DNA from 2 places in the Streptomyces sp. NPDC023481 genome. Region 2 is predicted to be linked to the other one. Evidence: riboswitches for the same ligand, from Rfam matches in the RefSeq annotation. Region 2 holds a riboswitch; the other holds the start of a gene.
The links. Region 2 has a riboswitch for S-adenosylmethionine ahead of ACZ3ZD_RS04345 (aminotransferase class V-fold PLP-dependent enzyme). Riboswitches for the same ligand answer to the same signal wherever they lie in the genome.
Positions count from the first base shown of each region.

Region 1: linked by a shared signal. The riboswitch ahead of thrC (threonine synthase) and the one ahead of ACZ3ZD_RS04345 (aminotransferase class V-fold PLP-dependent enzyme) in region 2 are both predicted to bind S-adenosylmethionine.

Region 1 covers NZ_JBVHJE010000001.1:125,775-139,999, forward strand. Annotated here, with positions in the region: gene cdgB (diguanylate cyclase CdgB) at 1-1,596, shown strand, start outside; gene ACZ3ZD_RS00650 (CBM35 domain-containing protein) at 1,714-2,658, shown strand; gene ACZ3ZD_RS00655 (1-phosphofructokinase family hexose kinase) at 2,698-3,615, opposite strand; gene nagA (N-acetylglucosamine-6-phosphate deacetylase) at 3,738-4,889, opposite strand; gene ACZ3ZD_RS00665 (ROK family protein) at 4,889-5,833, opposite strand; gene ACZ3ZD_RS00670 (ABC transporter substrate-binding protein) at 5,908-7,230, shown strand; gene ACZ3ZD_RS00675 (DUF3263 domain-containing protein) at 7,266-7,490, shown strand; gene otsB (trehalose-phosphatase) at 7,731-8,564, shown strand; gene ACZ3ZD_RS00685 (alpha,alpha-trehalose-phosphate synthase (UDP-forming)) at 8,552-9,988, opposite strand; gene ACZ3ZD_RS00690 (glucosyl-3-phosphoglycerate synthase) at 10,074-11,018, opposite strand; SAM riboswitch class I at 11,174-11,316, shown strand; gene thrC (threonine synthase) at 11,334-12,617, shown strand; gene ACZ3ZD_RS00700 (MoaD/ThiS family protein) at 12,614-12,889, shown strand; gene ACZ3ZD_RS00705 (cold-shock protein) at 13,331-13,534, shown strand; gene groL (chaperonin GroEL) at 13,833-14,225, shown strand, end outside.
Region 2 covers NZ_JBVHJE010000002.1:20,609-34,833, reverse strand. Annotated here, with positions in the region: gene qcrB (cytochrome bc1 complex cytochrome b subunit) at 1-1, shown strand, start outside; gene trpD (anthranilate phosphoribosyltransferase) at 126-1,190, shown strand; SAM riboswitch class IV at 1,260-1,376, shown strand; gene ACZ3ZD_RS04345 (aminotransferase class V-fold PLP-dependent enzyme) at 1,506-2,867, shown strand; gene ACZ3ZD_RS04340 (serine/threonine-protein kinase) at 2,930-5,350, shown strand; gene ACZ3ZD_RS04335 (Lrp/AsnC family transcriptional regulator) at 5,353-5,634, opposite strand; gene ACZ3ZD_RS04330 (rhomboid family intramembrane serine protease) at 5,631-6,374, opposite strand; gene ACZ3ZD_RS04325 (hypothetical protein) at 6,528-6,767, shown strand; gene ACZ3ZD_RS04320 (NYN domain-containing protein) at 6,814-8,157, shown strand; gene ACZ3ZD_RS04315 (C40 family peptidase) at 8,369-9,409, shown strand; gene ACZ3ZD_RS04310 (C40 family peptidase) at 9,658-10,668, shown strand; gene ACZ3ZD_RS04305 (hypothetical protein) at 10,696-11,880, shown strand; gene ACZ3ZD_RS04300 (glycosyltransferase 87 family protein) at 11,891-13,126, opposite strand; gene ACZ3ZD_RS04295 (glycosyltransferase family 4 protein) at 13,248-14,225, shown strand, end outside.

The sequences.
Region 1 (14,225 bases), on a different contig from region 2:
ATGGCCGACATGAACACGGCACGCAGCCTGGCGGACACCCTGCAGACGGTCGCCGACGGCGCCGTACAAGCCCTCGGGTACGAGATGGCGGCCGTCAACCTGGTCCGCCAGGACGGCGATCTCGTGGTCGCCGCCTTCTCCGGCAACTCCGCCGCGGAGGCCCTGATCACCGGCCGGGTCGGCTCCCGCGACTCCTGGGACCGCCGGCTGGACATGGGCGAACGCTGGGGCGACCTCGTCTTCATACCGCACACCGAGGGCTGGGTTCTCGACGACGACGACGTCCCGCAGTGGTACACCGACGGCCCCGCCCCCCGCTTCGAGGACGAGTGGCACCCCTCCGACCGGCTCTTCGCGCCCATGTACACGCCCGGCGTGCAGGGCGGCAACCGCGGCGAGCTGCTCGGCGTCATATCCGTCGACCGGCCGCGCAACGGCCGCCGCCCCGGCGCCTGGGGCCGCGAGGCCCTCCAGATGTACGCCTTCCAGGCCGCCATCGCGATCAGCAACGCCCGCCTGCGTGCCAACATGCAGCGCGCCCTCGTCCGCCTGGAGCGCGAGCAGCAGGCGCTGCGCGCCAGCGAGGAATCCTTCCGGCAGGCCTTCGAGTACGCCCCCTCCGGCATGGCCATCGCCGAGATGGGCGGCGACCAGCACGGCCGCATCCTGCGCACCAACGACGCCCTGTGCCGGCTGCTCGGCCGCCCCGCCTCCGCGATGCGCCGCTACTCCTTCGCCGACCTCGTCCACCCCGAGGACGTCGGCACCCTGCTGCGCACCTCGGCGGAGGGCGGCCGCGCGGAACTGCGGCTCGGCCGCCGGGACGGCACGTACGTGTGGGTGTCGCTGCGCAACAGCGTCGTCGCGGACGCCGCCGACGGGCCCCGCTTCCTGCTCACCCACGTCGAGGACATAGAGGAGCGCAAGCGGCGCGAGCTCCAGCTCGCCCACCGCGCCTCCCACGACTCGCTGACCGGCCTGCCCAACTCCGCCGAGCTGCGCTCGCGGCTGTCGGCCCGGCTCTGTCAACGCCCGGCGCACGCCGGCGCGCTCGAATCCCTGGACGCGGCCTACGGCCACCCGGCCTTCGACCTCCCGGCCGGCCACGGCTTCGACTTCACGGCGGGCACGGACGGCTTCGACGCCTACGACCACCATGTGCACACCGCCGCCCCGGAGGAGGGCCGCGACGACGGCACCAAGGGCCTCGCGGTGCTCTTCTGCGACCTCGACGGCTTCAAGTCGATCAACGACCGGTTCGGGCACAACGCGGGCGACGCCGTCCTGATCGAGGTCGCCCGGCGGCTGAGCAACGGCGTCCGGGACGGCGACACGGTCGCCCGGCTCGGCGGCGACGAGTTCGTGATCCTCGCCGACGGCCTCGGCCGGGCCGACGCCCAGGACCTCGCCGTACGGCTGCGCAACGAGATCATCCAGCCGATCCGCGCCGAGGGCCGGGCGGTCCGGGTGGGCGCGAGCTTCGGCATCGGCTGGGCCCACTGCGGGATGACGGCGGACGAGGTGCTGAAGTCCGCTGACGAGCGGATGTACGTAGAGAAACGATCTCGTCCCAAACAGCATCGCCGCGCTGGATGATCCGCAGGTCAGCGGGGTGAAGCGGTCCGGGGCCCCCGTTTGGGCCAGTGAGAGCGGGTAGGCTCGCCATTCCAACCCGTACCGCATCCGCCCGCACCTGTTGAGGAGTACCAAGGGATGACGCCCGGCGACAACGGCGCGAGCACGCCCGAGGACGACGACCCGTTCGGCTACCTGTACGCAGACGGCCAGGCACGGGGAGCCCAGCCGCCGTCCGGTGGTTACGGCTACCCGAACTCGGTCAGCAGAGTGCGTGCGGTCGGCCAGCGTTCCTACGGCGCACAGCAGGCACCGCCGCAGGCCACGTACGGCCAGGGCGTGCCCCAGCAGGGTGCCTACAACCAGCCGAACGCGCACTACCAGGCCCCCGAGACCGTTCCCGGCGCCACCCCGCCCGGCCACCGCACCCCGCCCCCCGCGCCCGGCCGCCGCGGCCCCAACACCAAGGGCCTGCTGATCGGCGCCATCGCGGTGGTCGCCGCGGTGGTCATCGGCATCGGCGTGGCGATGCTCAACGGCGACGACGACAAGAACACCGCCAACCAGCCGGGCACCACCCCGACGCAGTCGCAGAACCACTCGCCGAGCCCGTCCGGCAGCAGTGCGGCGGCCAACGGCGAGCTGCCGAAGGTCGACGCGGCGGACAGCTCCGTACAGCTGGCGGGCGGCGCCACGGCGTCCTCGGGTGTCAAGGGCGCCAGGAGCCACGGCGGTACCTATGTCTCCAACCTCAACCAGACCGGGGCCTCGCTCACCTGGACCGTCGACGGCATCCCCAAGGCCGGCAAGTACAGCGTGTACGTCGGGTACAGCGTCCCCGGCAAGGACGCCACCGCCACGATCTCGGTCAACGGCACGGCTTCCGACCGGCCCGTCGACCTGAGGAACTGGCGGTCCGCCGCCCAGGGCGACTACGCGAACGGCTGGACGAAGACCTACAACTGGCTCCAGCTCGACAAGGGCAGGAACACCATCAAGATCTCGTGCGAGCAGGGCAACCAGTGCGACGCCCTCATCGACCAGTTGTGGCTGGTCAAGGGCTGGGTCAACTCCAGCGGCTGAGTGCCGCCACCGGTCCCCGCCGCGCGGCCCCCACACACCTCACGCCGCCGTCACCGACACCCGCGGCAGGAGTGTCCCGTAGGCCGCGAGGTCGAGGTCGCCCGCTGTGGGGGAGCGTACGGTCGCCGCGGACAGGGCGGTCGCACGGGTCAGGCGGGCCGGCCAGGGGAGGTTCTCCACGTAGCCGGACAGCAGACCCGCCACCGCCGAGTCGCCCGCGCCGGTGGGGTTGCCCGGTTCACGGGCGGGCGGGGTGGCGCGCCAGCGGCCCTCGGGGGTGGCGGCCAGCAGCCCGGCCGGGCCGAGGGAGGCGACGACCGCGTGGGCGCCGCGCCGGCGGGCGTCCTGGGTGGCGCGCAACGGCTCGTGCGAGCCGGTGAGTTCGGCCAGCTCGTCGGCGTTCGGCTTGATGATGTCCGGGCGGGCGGCGACCCCCCGCCGCAGCGGCTCCCCGCTGGTGTCCAGCAGCACCGGTACGCCGGCCGACCGGGCCGCGCGGACCAGGTTGGCGTACGCCCCCACCGGCACCCCCGGCGGCAGGCTGCCGCACAGGGCCACCACCGAGGCGCCGGGCAGCAGGTGCGCGTACCGGTCCAGGAAGGCGCCCCACTCGCCCGGGGTGATCTGCGGGCCGGGCTCGTTCAGCTGGGTGGTGTCGCCGGTCGACTCGTCCACGACCGCGATGGTGCGCCGGGTCGCCCCGCTCACCCGCACCAGCGCGTCCACCGCGCCCGGCGTGTCCGCGAGCCGCTCGCGCAGCACCTCGCCGGTCCGGCCGCCCGCGAACCCGGTGAGGGTCACCTCGTGTCCGAGGGCGGCCAGCACCCGGGCCACGTTCACGCCCTTGCCGCCGGGCCGCTCGGCGACCTCGGAGACGCGGTGCGAGGCGTGCGGGCGCAGTGACCGTACGCGATACGTGATGTCGAGAGCGGTGTTCAGCGTGACCGTGAGGATCACCCGGGCCGACCTCCCTCGAAGTCCCTGTGCCTGTACCGGTTTCCGGGGCCTCGATCATGCCAAAGAGACGGCGGCCGGCCCAGTGCGCGGGTCGGCCGCCGTCTCCCCGACAGCGGTACGGATCAGGGCAGTTGGGGCGCTACCACCCATTCGCCCTGCCGCATCACGCCCTTGAGCGCGAAGTCCGCGTCCAGCAGGACCAGGTCGGCGTCCTTGCCGGGCTCCAGGGAGCCGACGCGGTCGGCCAGGCCCAGCAGTCGGGCCGGGTTGGCCGACAGGGCGGTCACGGTGTCCTCCACCGACAGTCCGTCGACGGTCACCGCCCGCTGGAACGCGCGGTCCAGGGTGAGCGTGGACCCCGCGATCGAACCGCCCTCGACCAGCCGGGCCACGCCCCCGCTGACCTCGACCTCCAGTGGTCCGAGCAGATAGCGGCCGTCGCCGCCGCCGGCCGCGTCCATCGCGTCGGTGATGAACGCGACCCGGTCCGCGCCCGCGTGACGGAACGCCAGCCGCAGCGCGGCCGGGTGCAGATGGACGCCGTCGTTGATCAGCTCGACGGTGACCCGCTCGTCCTCCAGCAGGGCGGCGATCGGGCCGGGCGCGCGGTGGTTGAGGGCGGGCATGGCGTTGAAGAGGTGGGTGGCGACCGTGGCGCCCGCGTCGATCGCCTGGGCCGTCTGCTCGTAGCCGGCGTCCGTGTGCCCGATCGCCGCGATGACGCCGTGCTCGACGAGCAGCCGTACGGAGTCCAGGCCGCCGGGCAGTTCGGTGGCGAGGGTGACCATCGCGGCCCTGCCGCGCGCCGCGTCGACCAGCTTGCGGACCTCGGCCGGGTCCGGGTCGCGCAGCAGGCTCTCGGAGTGGGCGCCCTTGCGGCACGGGGAGATGAACGGCCCCTCGAAGTGGATGCCGGCGATCTCCCCCTGCTCGGCCAGCTCGCTCAGCAGTCCGGCCTGGCGGACCAGCACGTCCATCTCGTCGGTGACGGTGGAGGCGACGAGGGTGGTGGTGCCGTGGGCGCGGTGCGTGCGGACGGCGGTGAGGACGTCCTCGGCGGTGCCCGAGAAGGAGGCCCCGCCCCCGCCGTGGTTGTGGAGGTCCACGAAGCCGGGCACCAGCCAGTGGCCGCTGACGTCGAGGACCTTGGCGTCGGCCGGCGGGGTGGCGGTGATGCGCCCGGCCGCCACGGCCAGCCGGCCGCCCTTCACCGTTCCGGTGGGGAGCACCACGTCCGCGCCGGTGAGCAGCAGGGTTTCCCGCTCGGTTGCCATCAGGTGCTTACCTCCGAAGTCGTTGAAGTGGCTGTCAGCAGGTCCTGTGCGAGCAGCCCCGCCCCCAGGCAGCCGGCCGTGTCGCCCAGCGCCGCCGGGACGATCGCGGGCGGCTTCTGGAAGGTGACCCGCCGCCGGACGGCGTCCCGCAGGGGCCGGAACAGCACGTCCCCCGCCTCGGCCAGCCCGCCACCGATGATCAGCGCCCGCGGGTCGAGCAGGGTGAGGGCGGTGACCAGACCGTCGGCGAGCGCGTCGACCGCCTCCTGCCAGACCCGGACGGCGCTGGGGTCGCCGGACGCGACGGCCTTCGCGCAGTCGACGGCGTCCGCGTCCGGGTCGCCGCAGGCCGCGGCCCAGGCCTCGCCGACGGCGGACGCGGAGGCGTACCGCTCCAGGCAGCCGCGCTGCCCGCACGGGCAGGGGGCCCCGCCGGGGCGTACGACGATGTGGCCGATCTCGCCCGCGCAGCCGTGTGCGCCGGACTCCACCCGCCCGTCGATGCCGATGGCGCCGGCGATCCCGGTACCCAGCGGCACGAACAGGAACCGGTCCGCGCCCCGGCCGGCGCCGATCCGGCCCTCGGCGAGGCCGCCGGTGCGCACGTCGTGGCCGAGGGCGACGGGCATCCGGAGCCGCTCGGCGAGCAGCGCGCGCAGGGGTACGTCCCGCCAGCCGAGGTTGGCCGCGTAGACGGCGGTGCCGGTCCGCTCGTCGACGATGCCGGGGACCGCGAGGCCGGCCGCGCCGGCGGGTTCGCCGTACCGCTCGATGCCGTGGGCGCGCAGTTCGTCGGCGAAGTCCAGGATGCCCGCGAGTACGGCCTCGGGGCCGCGCTCACGGCCGGTGGCGCGGCGGGCGCGGTGCAGCAGCGCGCCGTCGTCGCCGACGAGGGCGGCCTTGATCCCGGTACCGCCCACGTCGAGGGCGATGACATGTCTCACCACGTGGCCCAGTGTGACGCCCCTACCCGGGAGAGGTCTAGTCCACTCACGTGGTGTAGACCTTATGTGTCCATATGTTGAACGGTCAGACAGCAGGGTTGGGGTTCGTGAGGGTGCGTCGGCGTACAGCAGGAACGATCGCGGTGGTGTCCGCACTGGGCATGACGGCGGTTCTCGGCGGCTGCGGGAGCACGGGTTCCTCCGACGTCACGCTCAGACTCGTCGCCGCGGACTACGGCGACTCCGCCGCCAACAGCTCCAGGAAGTACTGGGACGCCCTGGTCAAGGAGTACGAGAAGCAGCACAACGGGGTGCGGGTCGAGGTCAGCGTCTACTCCTGGAAGGACGTCGACCGCAAGGTCAAGGAGATGACCGCCGCCGGCCACGCCCCCGACCTGGCCCAGATCGGCGCCTACGCCGACTACGCCGCCGCGGGCAAGCTCTACCCGGTCTCGGACCTGCTCTCCATCCGCACCCAGGCCGACCTCCTCTCCCAGCTCGCCGACGCCGGCCAGTGGAAGCACACCCAGTACGGCATCCCGTTCGCCGCGTCCACGCGCGTGCTCTTCTACAACAAGACCCTGTTCGACGAGGCCCACCTCACCCCGCCCACCACCTGGGCCGAACTGGCCGCCGACGCCAAGGCGCTCAAGGCGCAGGGCGTGAAGTACCCGTACGCGTTGCCGCTCGGGCCCGAGGAGGCCCAGGCCGAGACCATGCAGTGGCTGCTGAGCGGCGGCAACGGCGGCAGCGGCTACACCGACGACATCGGCACCTACACCATCGACTCCGCCGCGAACGTCGGCACCTTCACCTGGCTCAAGGACGAGCTGGTCGGCAAGGGCCTGACGGGCCCGGTCGCGCCCGGCAAGCTCAACCGGGCGGACGCCTTCGCCGCGTTCGCCGACGGCCAGGTCGGCATGCTCAACGGGCACCCCACGCTGATCCAGCAGGCCGAGAAGAAAGGCGTGAAGTTCGGCATGGTGCCGATGCCGGGCCGCACCGGCAAGGCCAGGGCCTCCATGGGCGTCGCCGACTGGATGATGGCCTTCAAGCAGAACGGGCACGCCGACCAGATCGGCGACTTCCTCGACTTCGTCTACAGCGAGAAGAACGTCCTCGACTTCTCCCGCACGTACGGCCTGCTGCCGGTCACCGGGTCCGCCTCCAACGCCATGGACGCCTCGGACGCGCCCACCGACAGGGCTTTGCACCCCTTCCTGGAGCAGCTGCCCACCTCCGAGCTGTACCCCGTCGGCAAGACCTCCTGGGCGGCGGTCAGCGCGGCCGTGAAGCAGAACATCGGTCAGGCCGTCGCCCCCGGCGGAAGCCCCTCCGCCGTCCTGACCCGCCTGCAGTCCGCGGCCACGGCGGCCGACAGCAGCAACGCGGGCTGAGCCCGTTGTCCGTGCCCGCCGCTACGGTGGCGGACATGGAACTGGGCACCCGTGAGAAAGCCGTCCTCGCCCTGGAACGCCGAGCCTTCCCCGGCCCCGGCGCCAAGGAGCGCGCGATACGCGAGGAACTCGGCCTGTCCCCGGTCCGCTACTACCAGCTGCTCAACGCCCTGCTGGACGACGAGCGGGCCCTGGCCCACGACCCGGTCACGGTCAACCGCCTGCGCCGGGTCCGCGAGGCCCGCCGCGCGGAGCGCTGAGCCGGAAGCAGGGGCCGGCGCGCGGGATCCGGTGCGGGGTGCCGGTGCGGGGTGCCGGTGCGCTGAATCCGGTGCGGGGTGCCGGCGCGCCCGGGCCGGTGCGTTGGGCTGGTGCGCCGAATCCGGTGCGCCGGGCCGATGCCCTGAGCCGGCGCGCTGAGGGGGTGCGCTGAGGCCGGTGTGTCGGGCCGGTGTGCTGCGGCCAGGCGTGAGGCGGCCGGGGGCGGATACTGTCGCGGTATGGATCCTCTGCCCCTCCCGCAGACCCAGCCCGGCCGGGACGGCCTCGCGGCCCTGCTCGCGCGCCCCCGCACCGCGCTCATCGGCCTGGACTTCGACGGCACCCTGGCCCCCATCGTCGCCGACCCCGAACAGGCCCGCGCCCACCCCGGCGCCGTACCCGCGCTGGCCGCGCTCGCCCCGAAGGTGGCCTCCGTCGCCGTGGTCACCGGCCGCCCGCCCGAGGTCGCGGTCCGCCACGGCGGCTTCGCGGGCGTCCCCGGCCTGGAGCACCTCACCGTCCTCGGCCACTACGGCGCCGAACGCTGGGACGCGGCCACCGGCACGGTCACCGCACCGCCCCCGCACCCCGGCGTGGCCGCCGTCCGCACCGAGCTGCCCGGCCTGCTGGAGCGCGCCGGCACCGGCGAGGGCGTCCGGATCGAGGAGAAGGGCCGGGCCATCGCGGTGCACACCCGCCGCGCCGCCGACCCGCGGGGCGCGTTCGAGGCCCTGCGCGGCCCCCTCGCGGACCTCGCCGCCCGGCACGGCCTGATCGTCGAACCCGGCCGCCTGGTCCTGGAGCTGCGCCCTCCGGGCATGGACAAGGGCGTGGCCCTCCTGGACCACGCCCGCGCCGTCGGCGCCGGATGCGTCGTCTACGCCGGCGACGACCTCGGCGACCTGCCCGCCTTCGCCGCCGTCGACAAGCTCCGCACCGACGGCACCCCCGGCCTGCTGGTCTGCAGCGGCAGCACCGAGGTCGGCGAACTGGCCGAACGCGCCGACCTGGTGGTGGACGGCCCGGAGGGCGTCGTGCACCTGCTCGGCGCGCTCGCCGCTCAGCTCGGCTGACCGGTCAGCGCCTCCAGCTGGTCCAGGAACCACCGGGCCGGCGGCAGCGCGGTCGCGGCGGCCGCCAGCCGCTTCGAGCGTTCCGCGCGCTCCGCCGCCGGCAGCGTCAGCGCCTCGTGCAGGGCCCGGGCCGTGCCCGTGATGTCGTACGGGTTCACCACGAACGCGTCCTCGCCCAGCTCCTCGTACGCCCCGGCCTCCCGCGACAGCACCAGCGCGCAGCCCTGGTCGGAGACGACCGGGACCTCCTTGGCGACGAGGTTCATGCCGTCCCGGATGGGGTTCACCAGGGCCACGTCGGCCAGCCGGTACGCGGCCAGGGAGCGCGCGAAGTCGTCCTTCACGTGCAGCACCACGGGGGTCCAGCCCTCCGTGCCGTACCGCTCGTTGATCTCGTCCGCGACCCGCTGCACCTCGGCCGTGTACTCCCGGTACACGGCCAGGTCCTGCCGGGACGGGTAGGCGAACGCCACGTGGACGACCTTCTCCCGCCACTCGGGGTGGTCCGCCAGCAGCTGCTCGTACGCCAGCAGCCCGCGCACGATGTTCTTGGACAGCTCGGTGCGGTCCACCCGGACGATCGCCTTGCGGTCCGGCCCGATCTCCTCGCGCAGCGCGGCCATCCGCTCGTCCACGTCCGGCTCGTGCGCCCGCTTGCGCAGGAAGTCGGCGTCCGCGCCCAGCCCGTGCACCCCGATCCGGGTGCCGGACGGGATGCCGGGCCCGAGCACCGCGTGACAGCAGTCGCTGAACGCGTCCGCCCACCGCCGGGTGAGGAACGCCGCCCGGTCCGCGCCCAGGATGCCGCCGAGCAGCTCGGCCGCGATGTCGTCGGGAAGCAGCCGGAAGTAGTCCGGCGGCGCCCACGGGGTGTGCGAGAAGTGGCCGATGCGCAGGTCGGGGCGGAGCCGGCGGAGCATGCGGGGGGCGAGGGCCAGGTGGTAGTCCTGGATCAGCACCGCCGCGCCCTCGGCGGCCTCCTCGGCCAGCGCCTCGGCGAACGCCCGGTTGTAGGTCTCGTACGACGCCCAGTGCCGCCGGAACTCCGCGTCGAAGACCGGCTCCAGCGGCGTCTGGTACAGCATGTGGTGGACGAACCAGAGCACCGAGTTGGCGATGCCGTTGTACGCCTCGGCGTGGACGTCCGCGTCGATGTCGAGCATCCGCACCCGCTGGCCGCCGGTCTCCTCGGCCGGCAGCAGTCCGCCGTCCGCGCGCCGCACGGCCGCCCGGTCGCCGTCGCCGAGCGCGGCGCACACCCACACCGAGCCCGCGTCCGAGCCGATGGCGGACAGCCCCGAGACCAGCCCGCCGCCGCCCCGTCTGGCGCGCAGCGAGCCGTCCTCGCCCATCTGGTAGGAGACCGGGCCGCGATTGGACGCGACCAGCACCTGAGCCTTTTCAGCAGCACGCGTGGAAGCCATACGCCTCAACCTAGCCCGGCCCGGAAACACTCAAACGTACGTCCCGCCCGGTGGGGGCCGGGGTGGGCGACCGTATACGGCGCCTTCACGCCACCTTCCGTTCGGCGTACTCCGCGATCTCCACCATCGGCGGCCGCTCCTCGGTGTCCACCGAGTAGGTGCGCGGCTCGAAGCCGGCCTCGCCCCGCTCGAACTGGGTGAGCGCGGGCCGCACGAGGTGTCCGCGCGCGAGCCGCAGCTGGGCCGTGCGGTAGATCGCCGCCGCCATCCGGCCGAGGGCCTGCCCGTCCTGGTGCCGGTGCCTGCGCACCCCCAGGTCGACCTGGGCCAGCGCGTCCAGGCCGACCAGGTGCAGCGCGTCGACCAGCATGCCCAGCTCCACGCCGTAGCCCACGGGGAACGGCAGCTGTTCCAGCAGGGAGCGGCGGGCCGCGTACTCGCCGCCCAGCGGCTGCACGAACCCGGCCAGCTGCGGCCAGTGCATGTTCAGCAGCGGACGGGCCATGAGTTCGGTGACCCGGCCGCCCTGTCCGGCGGCACCGGCGAGCGGGCGGTCGTACATGCCCTTGACCAGGTCGACGCCCGGCTCGGTGAGCAGCGGGCCGACGGTCCCGGTGACGAAGTCGGAGGAGAACTCGCGCAGGTCCGCGTCGACGAAGCAGACGATGTCCCCGCCGGTCACCAGCAGCGAGCGCCACAGCACCTCGCCCTTGCCGGGCACGGCGGGGATGCGGGGCAGGATGTCGTCGCGGTGGACGACCCTGGCGCCGGCGCGCGCGGCGACCTGGGAGGTGCGGTCGGTGGAGCCGGAGTCGACCACCACGATCTCGTCCACGAGCGGCACCTGCTCCACGAGGTCGTGCCGGATCACGGCGACGATGTCGCCGACCGTCTCCTCCTCGTTGAGCGCGGGCAGGACGACGCTGACCGTCCGGCCCGTGCGCTGTTTGGCCGCCAGCACCTGGTGCAGCGGTCGGTCGGCCACGGACCAGGAGCGGGTGCTCAGCCAGCGTTCGACTTCTTCCAGCACGGTCGGCGGCTCCTCGGTGTCACGACCACACGTCACCGTGTGATCCATCTCGCGGTTCGGACGGCTATCTCAACTGTCCTGGCCTTCGGTTACAGTCTTGAACAACGCCGGTGACCATCGCATGTCGGGGGTCACGAGCGTCCACAACCGAATACCGCTCATCCAGAGGGGCAGAGGGACACGGCCCGATGAAGCCCCGGCAACCCTCCAGCCGGCTCTCGTTGTCACAGCGAGGCTCCCGGCTAGGGAAGGTGCCAAATCCGTCTCACGGCGAGATGCGTCGTGAGGAAGATGAGGAGAAAGGGCCTCGCCTCCATGGCTGTGCAGACAGTTGCCACCTCCAGCGAAACCACCGTCGACCTCGGCCCCGCCGCCGCCCTGAGCTGTCGCGAGTGCGGTCACCGCGTCCCGCTCGGCCCGGTCTTCGCCTGCGAGGAGTGCTTCGGCCCGCTGGAGATCGCCTACGACTTCTCCGCCTACGACACCGAGGAACTGCGCCGGCGGATCGAGGCGGGCCCCGCGAACATCTGGCGGTACGCGCCGCTGCTGCCCGTCCCCGCGGACGTCGCCGGCAAGCCCAACCTGAACCCCGGCTGGACCAAGCTCGTCCAGGCCGACAACCTGGCCCGCGAGCTGGGCGTGACCGGCGGCCTGTACGTGAAGGACGACTCCGGGAACCCGACCCACTCCTTCAAGGACCGGGTCGTCGCCCAGGCCCTGGAGGCCGCCCGCGCCTTCGGCTTCACCACGCTCTCCTGCTCCTCCACCGGCAACCTGGCCGGCGCCGTCGGCGCCGCCGCCGCCCGGGCGGGCTTCCGCTCCTGCGTGTTCATCCCGCACGACCTGGAGCAGGGCAAGGTCGTCATGGCCGCGGTCTACGGCGGCGAGCTGGTCGGCATCGAGGGCAACTACGACGACGTGAACCGCTTCTGCTCGGAGCTGATCGGCGACCCGGCCGGCGAGGGCTGGGGCTTCGTCAACGTCAACCTGCGCCCGTACTACGCGGAGGGCTCCAAGACCCTGGCGTACGAGATCTGCGAGCAGCTCGGCTGGCGGCTGCCCGACCAGATCGTGGTCCCGATCGCCTCGGGCTCCCAGCTCACGAAGATCGACAAGGGGCTCCAGGAGCTGATCAGGCTGGGGCTGGTCGAGGACCGGCCGTACAAGGTCTTCGGCGCGCAGGCCGAGGGCTGCTCGCCGGTGTCCGCCGCCTTCAAGGCCGGCCACGACGTGGTCCGCCCGCAGAAGCCGAACACCATCGCCAAGTCCCTGGCCATCGGCAACCCGGCCGACGGGCCCTACGTCCTGGACATCGCGCGCCGCACCGGCGGTGCCGTGGAGGACGTGACGGACGCGGAGGTCGTGGACGCGATCAAGCAGCTGGCCCGCACGGAGGGCATCTTCGCGGAGACCGCCGGCGGGGTGACCCTGGGCGTGACGCGCAAGCTGATCGAGAGCGGTCGGCTGGACCCGAGCCTCACGACCGTCGTGCTCAACACCGGCGACGGCCTCAAGACCCTGGACGCGGTGGCCGGGACCGGCCTCACCGCCACCATCCGCCCGAACCTGGACTCCTTCCGAGAGGCTGGCCTCGCATGAGCGTCACCGTCCGCATCCCCACCATCCTGCGCACCTACACGGGCGGCCGGGCCGAGGTCGCCGCCGAGGGGGCGACGCTCGGCGAGGTCATCGCCGACCTGGAGAAGAACCACACCGGGATCGCCGCCCGGGTCCTGGACGACCAGGGGAAGCTGCGCCGGTTCGTCAACGTGTACGTCAACGACGACGACGTCCGTTTCGAGCAGGGCCTTCAGACGGCGACCCCCGAGGGCGCGGGTGTCTCCATCATCCCGGCGGTGGCCGGAGGCTGACCGGCCCGCCCATTACCTTCGGTAACATCGGTTACCGGCTGTTCATCGGATTGCCCCCTCCGTAAGAGAAGCGGAGGGGGCAATTCTATGTGATTGAGCGCGGTAGAGTTGGGGAACACGGCCCCGGTCTTCCGGCCGTGAGCCCGTGAATCATGCCCGGTGACCCGACAAGAAGTAGCCAAAGTGTGCGGGTTTTCTGTGGCTTTTACGGCTTTTGCGGGGCCCGACTTGCCCTGAATTCGGGCGAATCCTCACCATTTTCCGGACCTTTCGCGTCCAGAATTCTCGTCCGATTGACCTGTTGCAGACGGCAGTTGGACAGATACATTCAGCCGCGGTCGACGCGTTCCGGCGCACGCCCCCCGGGCAATAGGGGGCGAGGTCTGACCCGGGTCCGCGAAGTGTGGATCTGTGCAAGGGCCAGTAATAGGGGAGTTAGGCATGGCTCAGGGCACCGTCAAGTGGTTCAACGCGGAGAAGGGGTACGGCTTCATCGCGGTCGACGGTGGTGCGGACGTCTTCGTCCACTACAGCGCGATTCAGATGGACGGCTACCGCACCCTGGAAGAGGGCCAGCGGGTCGAGTTCGAGATCTCGCAGGGCCAGAAGGGCCCGCAGGCCGACATGGTTCGCGTCACCGCCTGAACGTTTCTTGTCCGAAGGGCCCGCACCTCGCACGGGGTGCGGGCCCTTCGCCGTGCCCGGGCCGCGCTGTTCGCGGGCGGCTGACGCGGGGCCCGTACCCGCGCAGGCGCTTGCACTCGACCATGCCGAGTGCTAATCATTGCGTTAGCACTCTGAAGGTGAGAGTGACAGTGAAGGACCGGGTCGGTGAGGCCCGCAGGCCGTGTGGGGCAAGGAACCACGAGGCCGGCGAGCCGTCCGTCGCGGGCGCGGGCGCGGTCCGAAGGAATCACCCCCAGTCCTGGAGGGACCACTTCACATGGCCAAGATCATCGCGTTCGACGAGGAGGCGCGGCGCGGCCTCGAGCGCGGCATGAACCAGCTCGCGGACGCCGTCAAGGTGACGCTCGGCCCCAAGGGCCGCAACGTCGTCCTCGAGAAGAAGTGGGGCGCCCCCACGATCACCAACGATGGTGTCTCCATCGCCAAGGAGATCGAGCTCGAGGACCCGTACGAGAAGATCGGCGCCGAGCTGGTCAAGGAAGTCGCCAAGAAGACGGACGACGTCGCCGGTGACGGTACGACCACCGCGACCGTGCTCGCCCAGGCCCTGGTCAAGGAAGGCCTGCGCAACGTCGCCGCCGGCGCCAACCCGATGGCTCTGAAGCGCGGTATCGAGAAGGCCGTCGAGGCCGTCTCCGCCGCCCTGCTG
Region 2 (14,225 bases):
ATCCCGCGTCGCCACGCCACAGGAGGGCCCCGTCCGGTTCACGGACGGGGCCCTTCGCCCTGTGCGGGGGTCGATAGGCTGGGGGACGGACCACCGATGGCCTGTACGAGACCCAGGAGCGGCTGATGAGCGCTGTGACCCCCGCTGGAGGCGACACCGCGGCGGGCCGTTCCTGGCCCGAGGTGCTGAACGCCCTGCTGGAGGGCCGTGACCAGAGCGCGGACGCCACGGCATGGGCGATGGACCGGATCATGCGCGGGGAGGCGACCGACGCGCAGATCGCGGGATTCGCGGTGGCCCTGCGGGCCAAGGGCGAGACGGTGGCGGAGATCACCGGGCTGGTCCGCGCGATGTACGCGCACGCGAACGTCATCGAGGTGCCGGGCCCGACCGTCGACATCGTCGGCACCGGCGGCGACGGCGCCAAGACGGTGAACATCTCCACGATGTCCTCGATCGTGGTCGCCGGCACCGGCGCGAGGGTCGTCAAGCACGGCAACCGGGCCGCGTCCTCCGCGTCGGGCGCGTCGGACGTGCTGGAGAAGCTGGGCGTCAATCTGAACCTGCCGCTGGAGCGGGTCCCGCAGGTCGCCGAGGAGGCCGGGATCACGTTCTGCTTCGCGGTCCGGTTCCACCCCGCACTGCGTCACGTGGCCGCGGCCCGCGGCCAGTTGGGCATCCGTACGACCTTCAACGTGCTGGGTCCGCTGACGAATCCGGCGAAGGTCCGGGCCCAGGCCGTCGGCGTGGCCGACCCCCGGATGGCCCCGGTCGTGGCCGGCGTCCTCGCCGAGCGCGGCAACTCCTCGCTGGTCTTCCGCGGCGACGACGGCCTGGACGAGCTGACCACGACCGCCACCTCGCGGGTGTGGGTCGTCCGGGACGGCAAGGTCACCGAGGAGTCCTTCGACCCGAGGGACGTCGGCATCGACCTCGTCCCCGTGGAGGCCCTGCGCGGCGCGGACGCGTCGTACAACGCGGAGGTCGCCCGCCGTCTGCTCGACGGCGAGAGGGGGGCCGTGCGGGACGCGGTGCTGCTGAACTCCGCGGCGGCGCTCGTCGCGCTCACGCCGACCGACGCACCGCTGGCGGAGCAGCTGCGGGCCGGAATGGCCCGGGCCGCCGAGTCCATCGACTCGGGCGCGGCCAAGCGCACGCTGGAGCGCTGGGTGGCCGCCAGCAACGCCTGACGGGGTGTCGTCCCGCGATCCGGACACGGGTTGCGGGACGACGATCACCTCACGTACGTTCCTGTACCAGGTCATGAGTGACAGTCATGAGGCCCCGGCCGACTGTCCGGCAACCCTCCGTCCGTGGCGGGGTGCCCCGGGTGAAGACCAGGCCGTGGACAGCAAGGTCCACGGCAAGCGCGGATCCCTCACGCAGCCAGGGATCCTGGTCGTCGAGGAGTCTCCCGTGAGCAAGCGAATGCGTTAGGGCCGCAGAGCCCCGCCTCCGCACACCCTTCTTCTCTTCCTCGCCCTTCCTCTCACGGGAGTTCCGCCATGTCCGTCTCCACCGCTGCCACCGACCAGTCCGTTTGCACCCCTCTGCCCGTTCTGGGGCGCGATGTCACCGTCCCGCTGGTCACCGGCGGCGAGGTCACCTACGCCGCGCTGGACTACGCGGCCAGCGCCCCCGCCCTCCAGCGCGTCTGGGACGACGTCGCCGCGTACGCCCCCTACTACGGCAGCGTCCACCGCGGTGCCGGGTACCTCTCCCAGCTCTCCACGGACCTGTTCGAGAACGCCCGCGCGACGGTCGCCGAGTTCCTCGGCTGCCGCCCGGCCGACCAGGTGGTCTTCACCCGCTCGACCACCGACTCCCTCAACCTCCTCGCCCGCGCGATCCCGGCCGACTGCCAGGTCTTCGTCTTCGAGACCGAGCACCACGCCTCCCTGCTGCCCTGGCAGGACGCGCGGGTCACCTACCTCGACGCCCCGCGCACCCCGCGCGAGGCCGTCGAGACCCTGGAGCGCGCCCTCGCCGGCCGCGACCCGTACGGCCCGGCCCTGGTCTGCGTCACCGGCGCCTCCAACGTCACCGGCGAGCTGTGGCCGGTGCGCGAACTGGCCGCCGCCGCGCACGCCCACGGCGCCCGCATCGTCCTGGACGCGGCCCAGCTGGCCCCGCACCACCCGGTGTCCGTCACCGACCTCGACGTGGACTGGGTCGCCTTCTCCGGCCACAAGCTGTACGCCCCCTTCGGCTCCGGTGTCCTGGCCGGCCGCGCCGACTGGCTCCAGGCGGCCGAGCCGTACCTCGCGGGCGGCGGCGCCAGCCGCAGGGTCAGCCGGCGCGAGGACGGGGGCGTGGCCGTCGAGTGGCACGAGACCGCGGCCCGCCACGAGGCCGGCTCCCCGAACGTCATCGGCGCCTACTCCATCGCCTCCGCCTGCAAGGCCCTCACCGAGGCCGGCTGGGACACCCTCGTCGCCCGCGAGCAGCAGCTCGTCCGTACCGTCCGCGACGGCCTCGCCGAGATCCCCGAGGTGCGGATCCTCTCCCTCTTCGGCGACGACGCCCCGCGGGTCGGCGTCCTCTCCTTCGTCGTCGAGGGCTGGAACAGCTCCCACTTCGCCGCCGCCCTCTCCGCCGAGTACGGCATCGGCGTCCGCGACGGCCTCTTCTGCGCCCACCCCCTGGTCCGCACCCTGCTCGGCAGCGACCCGGGGACCCAGGGCGAGTGCGGCGCGCCCGAGGCGGCCCCCGGCGAGCGGTCCCTCAACGCCATCCGGGTCAGCTTCGGCGCGGGCACCCCGGACGAGCACGTCGAGCGCTTCGTGGGCGCCGTCAGGGAACTCGTGGCGGACGGCGCGAAGTGGCGGTACCGCACGGAGGACGGCCGCTGCGTGCCGGCGGTCTGATGGAGCCCGGCGGGCCCGTATAACCTCCCCCTGACGACACGTTGGAACAGGGGGAGCCCGGAGTGCAGCCGCTGCGCGCAGCAGACCCGCGCCACATCGGCCCGTACACAGTCCTGCACCGGCTCGGCGCCGGCGGCATGGGCGAGGTCTACCTCGCCGAGTCCCGCACCGGGCTCAGGCTCGCCGTGAAGGTCGTACGGGCCGAGCACGCCGAGGACCGCACGTTCCGTGCCCGGTTCCGCCACGAGGTCCGCGCCGCGCAGACCGTCGGCGGCGCGGGCACGTACACCGCGCGGGTCGTGGACGCCGACACCGAGGCGGAACGGCCCTGGATGGCCACGGAGTTCGTGCCCGGGCCGAACCTGCGCGACGCCGTCCTGGACCACGGGGCGCTGCCCGGTGCGGCGGTGCGGATCCTCGCGGCCGCGCTCGGCGAGGCGCTGGCGGCCATCCACGCCAAGGGTCTGATCCACCGTGACCTGAAGCCGTCCAACATCCTGCTCGGCCCGGACGGGCCCCGGGTCATCGACTTCGGGATCGTACGGGCCCTGGAGGCCACCTCGCTGACCCGTACCGGCGCGGTCGTCGGGTCGGTGGGGTACGTCTCGCCGGAGCAGATCCGCAACGGCGGGCAGGTCGGGCCGCCGAGCGACGTCTTCTCCCTCGGCGCGGTCCTCGCCTACGCGGCGGCGGGCCGGGAGCCGTTCGGGGAGGGCCAGGACTCGGTGGTGCTGCTGCGTATCCTGACCCGCGACTTCGACCTGTCCGGCGTCCCGGAGGACATCCGCCCCCTGGTGGCGGCCTGCCTGGCCGAGGACCCGCTCCAGCGCCCGGAACCGTCACGGCTGCCGGCCGCGGTGGGCCTCACCCCCGCCGCCCTGCGCACCGCGGCCCACCCCTCCTGGTACGGCTCCGCCGCCACCCCGGCCCCCACCCCCGACCCCCACTCCAGCGGCGTGGAGTACCTGACCCCCACCTCCCTCGGCCTCCCCCTCACCCCCGGCCTCCGCACGGCCGGACCCGCGACGGGGCCCACCCCGGAGCCCCTGGTCCGAGAACCCGCCGCCCCGGCGCCCGCCTCCGGGTCCCTCGACCCCGAGCCCGCGGCCCCAGCGGCCGCGCCGCGGCTTCTCGCCGCCGGCTCCGCCGCGTCGGGGGCCGTCCCCGAGCCGCTCGCCCCCGAGCCCGCCGCCTCCCGAGCACCCACCCCGGAGCCCCTGGTCCGAGAACCCGCCGCCCCGGCGCCCGCCTCCGAGCCCCCCGCCCCCGACTCCACAGCCCCGACCCCCGAACCCACCACCCCGACCCCCCTCACCCCCACCCGCAAGGGCCCCGTCGCCCCGGGCAGGCGGCGGGCGTTGGCGGTGTTGGGCGGGGGAGTCGTGGCCGGGGCCGCGGGGTGGTGGGTGTGGCGGGGATCGGGGAGCCAGGAACTGGGGGGTGGTTACCGGGCGCCCGAGAGTTCGGCCCCCGGGGTGGTGGACAGCGAGGCGTCCGCCCGGCCCGCGGTGCTGCGCTGGCAGTACGACCTCGGCGGCATCGGCGGTCTGGACGGCGCCTGCTGCGGGCTCTCCCCGGACGGTTCCGTCGTCTACGCCGGCACCTCCGGCGGTGTCCTGCACGCGGTCTCCCGGGACGGCACCCGGCGCTGGAAGGTCCGGCTCGGCGACGACGTCTCCACGCCGGTGGCCACCCGGGACGCCGTGTACTGCGTGGTGGGCCTGCGCGGCGACGGCGTGCGCCGGCTGACCGCGGTGAGCCCGGCCGGCCGGCCGCTGTGGACCCGCGCCCTCGGCGCCGACGCCTACGCCGTCCCCGTCCTGCTCGGCACGGACGTCCTCGTCTCCACCGGCGGCACGGACGCGGGCGGCCTGCGCAGCTACGCCTCCGACGGCAGCGTGAACTGGTCCGCGACGACCCCGGGCGGCCCCACCGGCACCCCCTTCGTCGCGGCCGGCGTGATCTACACGGGCAGCTACGGCGACCAGCTGCTGGCGCTGGACGCCCGGGACGGTAAGCGGAAGTGGCAGGTGGCCGGGGGCGCCGACGTCACGGTCCTCGCCCTCGCCGGCACCACCCTGGTCACGGACACCGGCCCCCTGCGCCAGGGCTTCCGCGTCTCGGACGGCCGGCGCCTGTGGCGCAGGGACGACGACGGCGGGTCCCTGACGGCCGGCACCCGGTCCCTGGCCGTCGGCACGGGCCAGGGCACGGTGTACGCCGTACGCGCGGCCGACGGCTCCCGTGCCTGGGCGTACGACCTCAAGGGGAGCCCGGCCGGGCCCCGGGCGGTGGTGGCCGGCGACACCGTGTACGTCCGCGCGGCCGACCGGGTGTGGGCGCTGGACCTGAACGGCAAGCGGCGCTGGGACGCGGCCCTCGGCCGGGCCGCGACCGACGACCAGCACACCCCGCTCGTCCGCGGCAGCCGCCTCTACGTCCCCTCGGGCACCGGCATCGCCGCGGTCGACCTGACGGCGTAGGGCTAGTTGTCGAGGCCGATCGCGAAGGCGGCCTCCAGGTCGTGCTGGGAGTAGGTGCGGAAGGCGACGTGCGTGTCCGTGGCCTCCACGCCGGGGATCTTGCTGATCCGGCCCGGGATGACCTCGGCGAGGTCCTCGTGCTGCGCGACCCGGACCATGGCGATCAGGTCGTAGGTGCCGGTGACCGAGAAGACCTCGCTGACGCTGTCGAGCGCGGCGATCCGCTCCGCGATCTCGGGGATCCGGTCCACACTGGTCTTGATCAGGACGATCGCGGTGATCACGGCTGTTTCTCTCCCTCGGTGACCGGAGCTGGGGCGGCTTTCACTCTAGTGGTACGCCCGTAGCGCACCCACGCGTAGCCGAAGCCCAGCCCGAACCCCACCAGGTGCGCCAGGTAGGCCACCCCCGGCCCGTCCGAGGCTCGCCCCGCCGCCAGCCACTGCACGGCCGCCCAGAACGGCAGCACCACCCACGCGGGCAACCGCAGCGGCAGGAAGAACAGGAACGGCAGGAGACTGGTCACACGCGCGCGGGGGAACAGGTAGAGGAACGCGCCGAGCACCGCGGAGATCGCCCCGGAGGCGCCGACCAGCGACTGCTCGGACGAGGCGTTGGCGGCCGCGTACCCCAGCAGGGCGAGGTAGCCGCAGCCGGCGTAGAAGAGGGTGAACTCCACCCGCCCCATCCGTTCCTCGGTCATCGCCCCGAAGACGAAGAGGAAGAGCATGTTGCCGAGCAGATGCACCCAGCTGCCGTGCACGAACAGCGCGGTGACCGGGGTGAGCGCCGCCCCGGCGGGGCCGGCGAACAGCTCGGCCGGGACCACCCCCCAGTGCCGGAAGTACGTCCGCTGCGCCGTGAGCAGCGCCTCCCCGGAGCCGTACCCGGGGACGAGACCGGAGGCCGGGCCGAGCGCGAAGATCAGGGCGCACAGGGCGATCAGGCCGTACGTCACCGGCGCCGGCGCACCGCGGACCGCTCCGCGTGTCCGGCCCGCCGCCCTGTTCCAGGTGCTGATCATGACTACAGAGCATGACGTAACGGGACGCAAGCTGACAGACCGCCTCGCCGCCGTGAACGGACGGGCGGCGAGTCCCCGCCAGGCCGTAGGGTTACGAGCCACACGCGTCGGGGGACGGCGCGGACCGACACGAGAAGGAAGAGAACAGTCACCATGACGGTTCCCCTGCCGACGGCCACCACGCGATGGCGCTGCACCCTGTGCGGCAACCTGACCCGGTTCGACGTCACCCGCTCGTCGAAGGTCGTCGAGTACGTCCACCTCGACCTGGCCGGCGAGCCGACGGTGGAGGAGCGCGAGGTGGTCAGTGAGACCATCGAGTCGGTGCGCTGCCGCTGGTGCAACGCGGTGGACCAGGTGGAACTGGTGGACAGGCCGGGCGCCGGCTCCTGAGCGGAGCCGCCCCGGAGAGGCTTTTTCCGGTATTGGGGTGTGACGGATGGTGGAGACCGCGGGCGGGGGGCCGGACGACGGCACCGCCGAGGTGCTTGACCGTCCGCTGCCCGACGGCGTGCGCCGCCGGGTCGTACAGATCGTGTCGGACGGTTTCGGCGGGCTGACCCTGGCGGAACTGCCCGCCCAGCTGAGGCAGTACGCCCGGTTCGCCCCGAACCGCCGGGCCAAGTTCGCCGGGAACGCGATGGCGGCGGCGCTGGAGACCGATCCGGTGTTCCGGCAGCGGATCGGGGAGAAGTTTCGGGAGGCCCAGCCGGAACTGGCCGGCGCCCTCGACTCCGGCTCTCCGCCCCCGGCCGCGGACCCGCTCGACGTGGCGGCCGCGGCCTACGTGCTGCGCCCGGCGGGCTGGGTGAAGCTGGTCACCGCGGCCGGTGAGGAGGCCCAGCGCGCGGACGCCGAGCGCGCCGACGAGGAGAGCCGGGCCGAGCTGGAGCGGCTGCGCGCGGAGCTGGCGCAGGCCCGGGAGCACACCCGCGCCGAGACCGAACGGCTGCGCACGGACCTGGAGTCGGCCCGCAAGGAAGCGGAGTCGCTGCACCGCAAGCTGCGCGCCGCGCTGAGCGACGTCAAGCGGGGCGAGGCCGCGCTGCGCAAGGCGCACGGCGAGATCGACGCCGTACGCGGCGAGGCGCAGGCGCAGGTGTCGGCCGCGGAGAGCGAGTCCCGGCGGCTCAAGGCCCGCCTGGGCGAGGCCGAGTCCGCGCTGGAGGCCACCCGCCGGGCCGCCCGGGAGGGCCGCAGCGTGGAGGACATGCGGGTACGGCTGCTGCTGGACACCCTGCTGGACGCCACCCAGGGGCTGCGGCGCGAACTGGCGCTGCCGCCGGTGTCCGTGCGCCCGGCGGAGACCGTCGACGCGGTGGAGCCGGGCCGGATGACCCCGAAGGACATCGCGGCGCGCGCCCTGTCGGAGCACGACCCGGCGATCCTCGACCAGTTGCTGGCGCTGCCGCAGGCGCACCTGGTCGTCGACGGCTACAACGTGACCAAAACCGGTTATCCGCAGATGCCGCTGGAGAAGCAGCGGCTGCGGCTGCTCGGCCAGCTGTCGGCGCTCGCCGCGCAGACCGGCGCCGAGGTGACCTGTGTCTTCGACGGCGCCGAACTGGCCGCGCCGGTGCTGCTCGCGCCGCCGCGCGGGGTGCGGGTGCTGTTCTCCAAACCGGGTGTGACGGCCGACGAGCTCATCCGCCAGCTGGTGCGCGCCGAGCCGCCGGGGCGCCCGGTCATCGTCGCCTCCACCGACCGGGAGGTCGCCGACGGGGTCGCGAAGGCGGGTGCCCGACCGGTGGCCTCTGCGGTGCTTCTGAAGCGACTGTCCTGAAAGTCCAACGGGCACCGCTCATGCCCGAATTGGCCGTCTCGTCACGCAACGTAGGGTCAATCGACTCTTACTGCACGTGAGTTGTGTGCAAAGAATGCATTGCGTGACGGGTTTTTTTGCTGTGGGATTTGAACTGATCACAACTGGGTCACTAGGGTCTGGGCTCGAACCTCCGAACGGGTGATCACTCACAAGAAGGAGTTCGTCCTCCGTGGCGTCCCACCGTCGACCCAAGCAGCCGAGCCGCACTCGCGTGACCGTGCTCACCACCGCTGCCGCAGCTGCCGTCGCGCTCAGCGCCAACGCCGCCAACGCCGCCCCGAGCGAGAAGCTCGGCAAGGACGAGGTCAAGGCCAAGGTCGACAAGCTCTACGAGCAGGCCGAGCAGGCGACCGAGAAGTACAACGGCGCCAAGGAGAAGCAGCAGAAGCTGCAGAAGGAAATCGCCACCATCCAGGACAACGTCGCCCGCGGCCAGGAGGACCTGAACAAGCTGCGCGACGGCCTGGGTTCGCTGGCCACCGCGCAGTACCGGTCCGGCGGCATCGACTCCTCGGTCCAGCTCTTCCTGTCCTCGAACCCGGACGACTTCCTCGACAAGGCCTCCACGCTCGACCAGTTGAGCAGCCAGCAGGTCGACGCGCTGAAGAAGATCCAGGACAAGCAGCGCGAACTCGCCCAGGAGCGGGCGGAGGCCACCGAGAAGCTCAAGGACCTCTCCGCCACCCGCACCGAACTGGGCAACAAGAAGAAGGAAGTCCAGAGCAAGCTCGCCGAGGCGCAGAAGCTGCTCAACTCCCTGACCGCCAAGGAGAAGGCGCAGCTCGCCGAGGAGCAGCAGCGCGCCAACCGCTCCTCCACCGAGCGCGTGGACCTCGGTGACGCCCCGCCCGCCTCCGGCCGGGCCCAGGCGGCCTTCTCCGCCGCCCAGACCAGACTCGGCTCGCCGTACGTCTACGGCGCCACCGGCCCCTCCTCCTTCGACTGCTCGGGCCTGACCTCCTGGGCCTACGCCCAGGCCGGCGTCTCCATCCCGCGCACCTCCGAGGCGCAGGCGCAGATCGGTACGAAGATCTACAACCAGAGCGACCTCAAGGTCGGCGACCTGGTCTTCTTCTTCAACGACATCCACCACGTCGGCCTCTACGCGGGCAACGGCCAGATCCTGCACGCCCCGCGCACCGGCACGGTCGTCCGCTACGAGTCCATGTCGACCATCGGTGGCCCGTTCATGTTCGGCGTCCGGGTCTGACACCCGGCGACACACCACGACACACGGACACGGTGGCGCCCGAACGGGCGAATCACCGGGACCCGAACTGACTCCGCGCCCCGCCGGTGACCTGCGTCAGCGGCGGGGCGTCACTCTGCGTTGACCCCGGCGTCTTTGGCCCGGGCCGCCCCGCACGGCTACTGTCTGCCGCGTTTCCCCGGCGCCGGGGCCTCCCCGTCCCCAGGCGCCGGGGAAGCGGTCTGTGTCCGCCAGCAGTAAGGACTGCCGTGGGGTCCCATCGTCGCCTTGCCCCGTCCGGATTCGACCGGGGTGCCGTCGCCCTGTGCGTGCTGTCCGCCGCGATGGCCGCGCTCGGAGCCGTACCGGCGCACGCGGCGCCCGGCGCCGGCACCCGGGCCGAGGTGGACCGCCTCTACGAGGAGGCCGAGAAGGCGACCCAGGCCTACGACAAGGCCGACGAGCAGGCCGGCCGGCTGCGCCGCCGGGTCCGGGACGCGCAGGACCACATCGCCCGCCAGCAGCAGCGCGTCAACCACCTGCGGGAGCAGCTCGGTTCGCTGGCCGGCGCCCAGTACCGCTCCGGCGGCATCGACCCGACGGTCGCCCTGCTCTTCTCCGCCGACCCCGACGACTACCTGGACAAGGCGGCCACGCTGGACCGCGTCGGCAGCCGGCAGGAGGGCCGGCTCAAGGAGTTGCAGTCGGTGCTGCGCGACCTCGCCCAGGAGCGCGCGGAGGCGGCCGACACCCTCGCCGAGCTGGAACGCAGCCGCAAGGCCGTGGCCGTGCACAAGCGGACCGTGGAGCGCAAGCTGGCCCGGGCCCGGCAGCTGCTCAACGCCCTGCCCACCGCCGAGCGGGCCGCGTACGACCGGGCCTCCCGCGGCGAGCGCCCGGAGCTGCCCGACCCGTCCGGCGCCGCCGCGTCCGACGGCCGTGCCGCCGCGGCCCTCGCCGCCGCCCGCGCCGCCCTCGGCCGCCCCTATGTGTGGGGCGCCAACGGCCCCTCCGGGTTCGACTGTTCGGGCCTGATGCAGTGGGCGTACGCGCACGCCGGCATCCATCTGCCGCGCACCTCGCAGGAGCAGCGGTTCGCCGGCCGGCAGGTCCCGCTCTCCGAGGCCCGCCCCGGCGACCTGGTCGTCTACCGCTCCGACGCCAGCCATGTGGCGATGTACGCGGGCAACGGCCAGGTCATCCACGCGCCCTACCCCGGCGCCCCGGTGCGCTACGACCCGGTCGGGATGATGCCGGTCTCCTCGGTCACCCGGCCCTGACCGCCCCGCGCACCGTACGATCGGGAAGTGGCTGGTCGCGGGCGGGCGTGGGGCATCGGAGCCGTGGGGCTCGGGCTGCTGCTGCCGCTGACCGGGTGCGGCGGGCCCACCGCGGCCGACTCCGTACGGACCGGGGTGCAGCGGGTGCTGGACCGGCGCGCGGCCGCCCTCCTCGTCCACGACGAGACGGCGTACGGCGCGACGGGCACCCGAGCCGAGTACACCCGGCTGCGCGCCCTCCCGCTTGCCTCCTGGGACTACCGGGTCACCGCCGTGCGCCGCACCGCCGCCGGGGCCACCGCCGACGCCGAGCTGCGCTACCGGGTCGCCGGCTACGACAAGGCCCCCGTCGACGCCCTGCGCACGCTCACCCTGGGCCGCACCGCCGCCGGCGGCTGGTACGTCACCGCCGATCGCCCCGCCGCCCGGGCCGGGCAGCAGCTGTGGGACCAGGGCACGGTGACCGCCGTGCGGGGCGCGCACAGCCTGGTGCTCGGCACCGGGGGCCCCGCCGGCCTCAGGCCGTACGCCCGGCTGGCGGACCGGGCGGTCCCGGCCGTCTCCGGGGCATGGGGCACCGACTGGAGCCGCCGGGTCGTCGTGCTCGTCCCGCGGTCCCTGGCGGACATGGCGTCCCTGCTGGGCTCGCCCGCCGCCGGCTACCGGGGCATCGCCGCCGTCACCACCGGCGAGGCGGGCGGTTCGGGCCGGACGCCCGCGGACCGGGTGGTGGTCAACCCGGAGGCGTACGCCGGGCTCGGCGACCTCGGCAAACAGGTCGTCCTCACCCACGAGACGACCCATGTCGCCACCCGGGCGCGCACCACCGCGGCCACCCCGCTGTGGCTCTCCGAGGGCTACGCCGACTGGATCGGCTACCTCGGCACCGGCCGCACCCCGGACGAGGCCGCCCCGGAACTCGCCCGTGCCGTCCGGGACGGCGAGACGCCCCGCGCGCTCCCCTCCGACAAGGACTTCGCCTTCACCAGCGAACCCACCGGGCTGGCCCGCGCCTACGAGAGCGGCTGGCTGGCCTGCCGGATGATCGCCGACCGGTGGGGCGCGGCCAAACTCGGCGCCTTCTACCGGGCCGTCGGTGCCCACGGCAGGCGGGCGGGCGCGGTCGAGCAGGCCCTGGCGAAGGTGCTGGGCACGACCCCGCGGGAGTTCACCGCGCGCTGGCGCGCCTACGTGGCGGCGCAGCTCCGCTGAGGCGCGGGCCTCAGGAGGACACCGGGCTCTCCTCCTGGCGGGCGGCCCGGGGCGGGAAGGGGGCGGCCGGGGACCGCGGGACGGTCGCGCGCCACAGCCGGCGGGCCGCCACGACGCCGGCCGCGACCAGCAGGCCGTTGCGCACCACCAGCAGCGCGACGCCGTACCAGTCGCTCATCACGACGTGCGAGAAGCCGAGCGGGAACTCCAGGACCGTCACGAAGGACGCGAGCATGACCAGCAGCGCGGGCGGTCCCATCCGGCTCGCCCGGTAGGCCAGGCACACGGCGGCCAGGCCGACCAGCCACACCAGGTACTGCGGGCTGATCACCCGGCTGGTCACCGTGAACAGCAGCACCGCCGTCAGGGCCGCGTCGGGCAGGGTGTGCGGCGCGAACCGGGCCGCGCGCAGCCGCCACAGCAGCAGCCAGCCGAACGCGACCCCGGTCAGCGCCAGCGCCGCCGTGCTGACCTGGTCCACGTGCGGGCCCAGGAACTCGATCGACCCGTAGTTCAGCAGCACCTCGCCCCGCCAGCCGAAGTGCCGGGCCACATGGAAGACCAGGGCGCCCAGCGACTCCACCTCGGTGCCTCGGTCGCGCTGGAAGGTGAGGAACGCGAAGGCGCCGGGCATGGACACCGCGAACAGCAGCGCGAGGCCCGCCGCGGTCACCGCCGCCGCCCCCCACGCCCGCCGCCGCACGGCACCGACCAGCAGCAGCGCCGGCCACACCTTCAGCAGCGCCCCGAACGCCGTCAGCGCGCCCATCACCCGCGGGCGGCGGGCCCCGGCGAGCAGCGCCGCCACGGCCACCGCGGTCACCATCACGTCGTAGCGGGCGTACACCGTCGGCCCGAGCAGCGGTACGCCCGCCACCCACACCCAGGCCCCGCGCGGGGACCGCTCGGGCCGCCGGGCCGCGTACCCCAGCAGCGCCAGGACGACGCCGTCGGCCAGGCACGCGAGCAGGTAGAAGGCGTGCGCGTACGACAGGGAGGGCAGCACGGCGGGGGAGAGGATCGCGAGGGCCGCGGCCGGCGGGTACTGCCAGGTCACGTCGTCCAGCGGAAACGTTCCCTGGCGCAGGACCTCGTACCAGCCGCGGTAGATCACCGACACGTCCGAGGTGACGTCCGGGCCCGGGAAGGAGTACACCCGGAACACGAACACCAGCAGCAGCGCGCGGGTGACGACCCAGGTCCCGAGCAGCCAGGCCAGGGACCGCCCGGCGCCCTTCGTGTCCACGTGATCCCCTGCCGTTCGATTTCCGTGTCGGGCGACCATGATGTCCTGCCCGGCTGTGCACATGCCACAGACCCGGCCGGGCCCGGACCGCCGGACGGCCCATTCGGTAGGGTCGGCGGCGATGCACAAGACCCTGATCGTCACCAACGACTTCCCGCCCCGGCCGGGCGGCATCCAGGCCTTCCTGCACAACATGGCGCTCCGCCTGGACCCCGGCCGGCTGGTCGTCTACGCCTCCACCTGGAAGCGCGGCCGGGAGGGCGCCGAGGCCACCGCCGCCTTCGACGCCGAGCAGCCCTTCACCGTCGTGCGCGACCGTACGACCATGCTGCTGCCCACCCCGGGGGCCACCCGGCGGGCGGCCGGGCTGCTGCGCGAGCACGGCTGCACCTCGGTGTGGTTCGGCGCGGCCGCCCCGCTCGGCCTGATGGCGCCCGCGCTGCGCCGGGCCGGCGCCGAGCGGCTGGTGGCCACCACCCACGGCCACGAGGCCGGCTGGGCCCAGCTGCCCGCCGCCCGGCAGCTGCTGCGCCGGATCGGCGAGTCGACGGACACGATCACCTACCTCGGGGAGTACACCCGCTCCCGGATAGCGACCGCGCTCACCCCGGACGCGGCCGCCCGCATGGTGCAGCTGCCGCCCGGGGTCGACGAGAAGACCTTCCACCCCGGCTCCGGCGGCGACGAGGTCCGTGCGCGGCTCGGGCTCACCGACCGGCCGGTGGTGGTCTGCGTCTCCCGCCTGGTGCCGCGCAAGGGCCAGGACACCCTCATCCGGGCCATGCCCCGCATCCTCGCCGCCGAGCCGGAGACCGTGCTGCTGATCGTCGGCGGCGGCCCCTACGAGCAGGACCTGCGCCGCCTGGCCCGCGAGACGGGCGTCGCCGACTCGGTCCGCTTCACCGGTGCCGTCCCCTGGCCGGAGCTGCCCGCCCACTACGGGGCCGGTGACGTCTTCGCCATGCCCTGCCGCACCCGCCGCGGCGGCCTCGACGTGGAGGGCCTCGGCATCGTCTACCTGGAGGCCTCCGCCACCGGCCTGCCCGTCGTCGCGGGCGACTCCGGCGGCGCCCCGGACGCCGTCCTGGACGGCGAGACC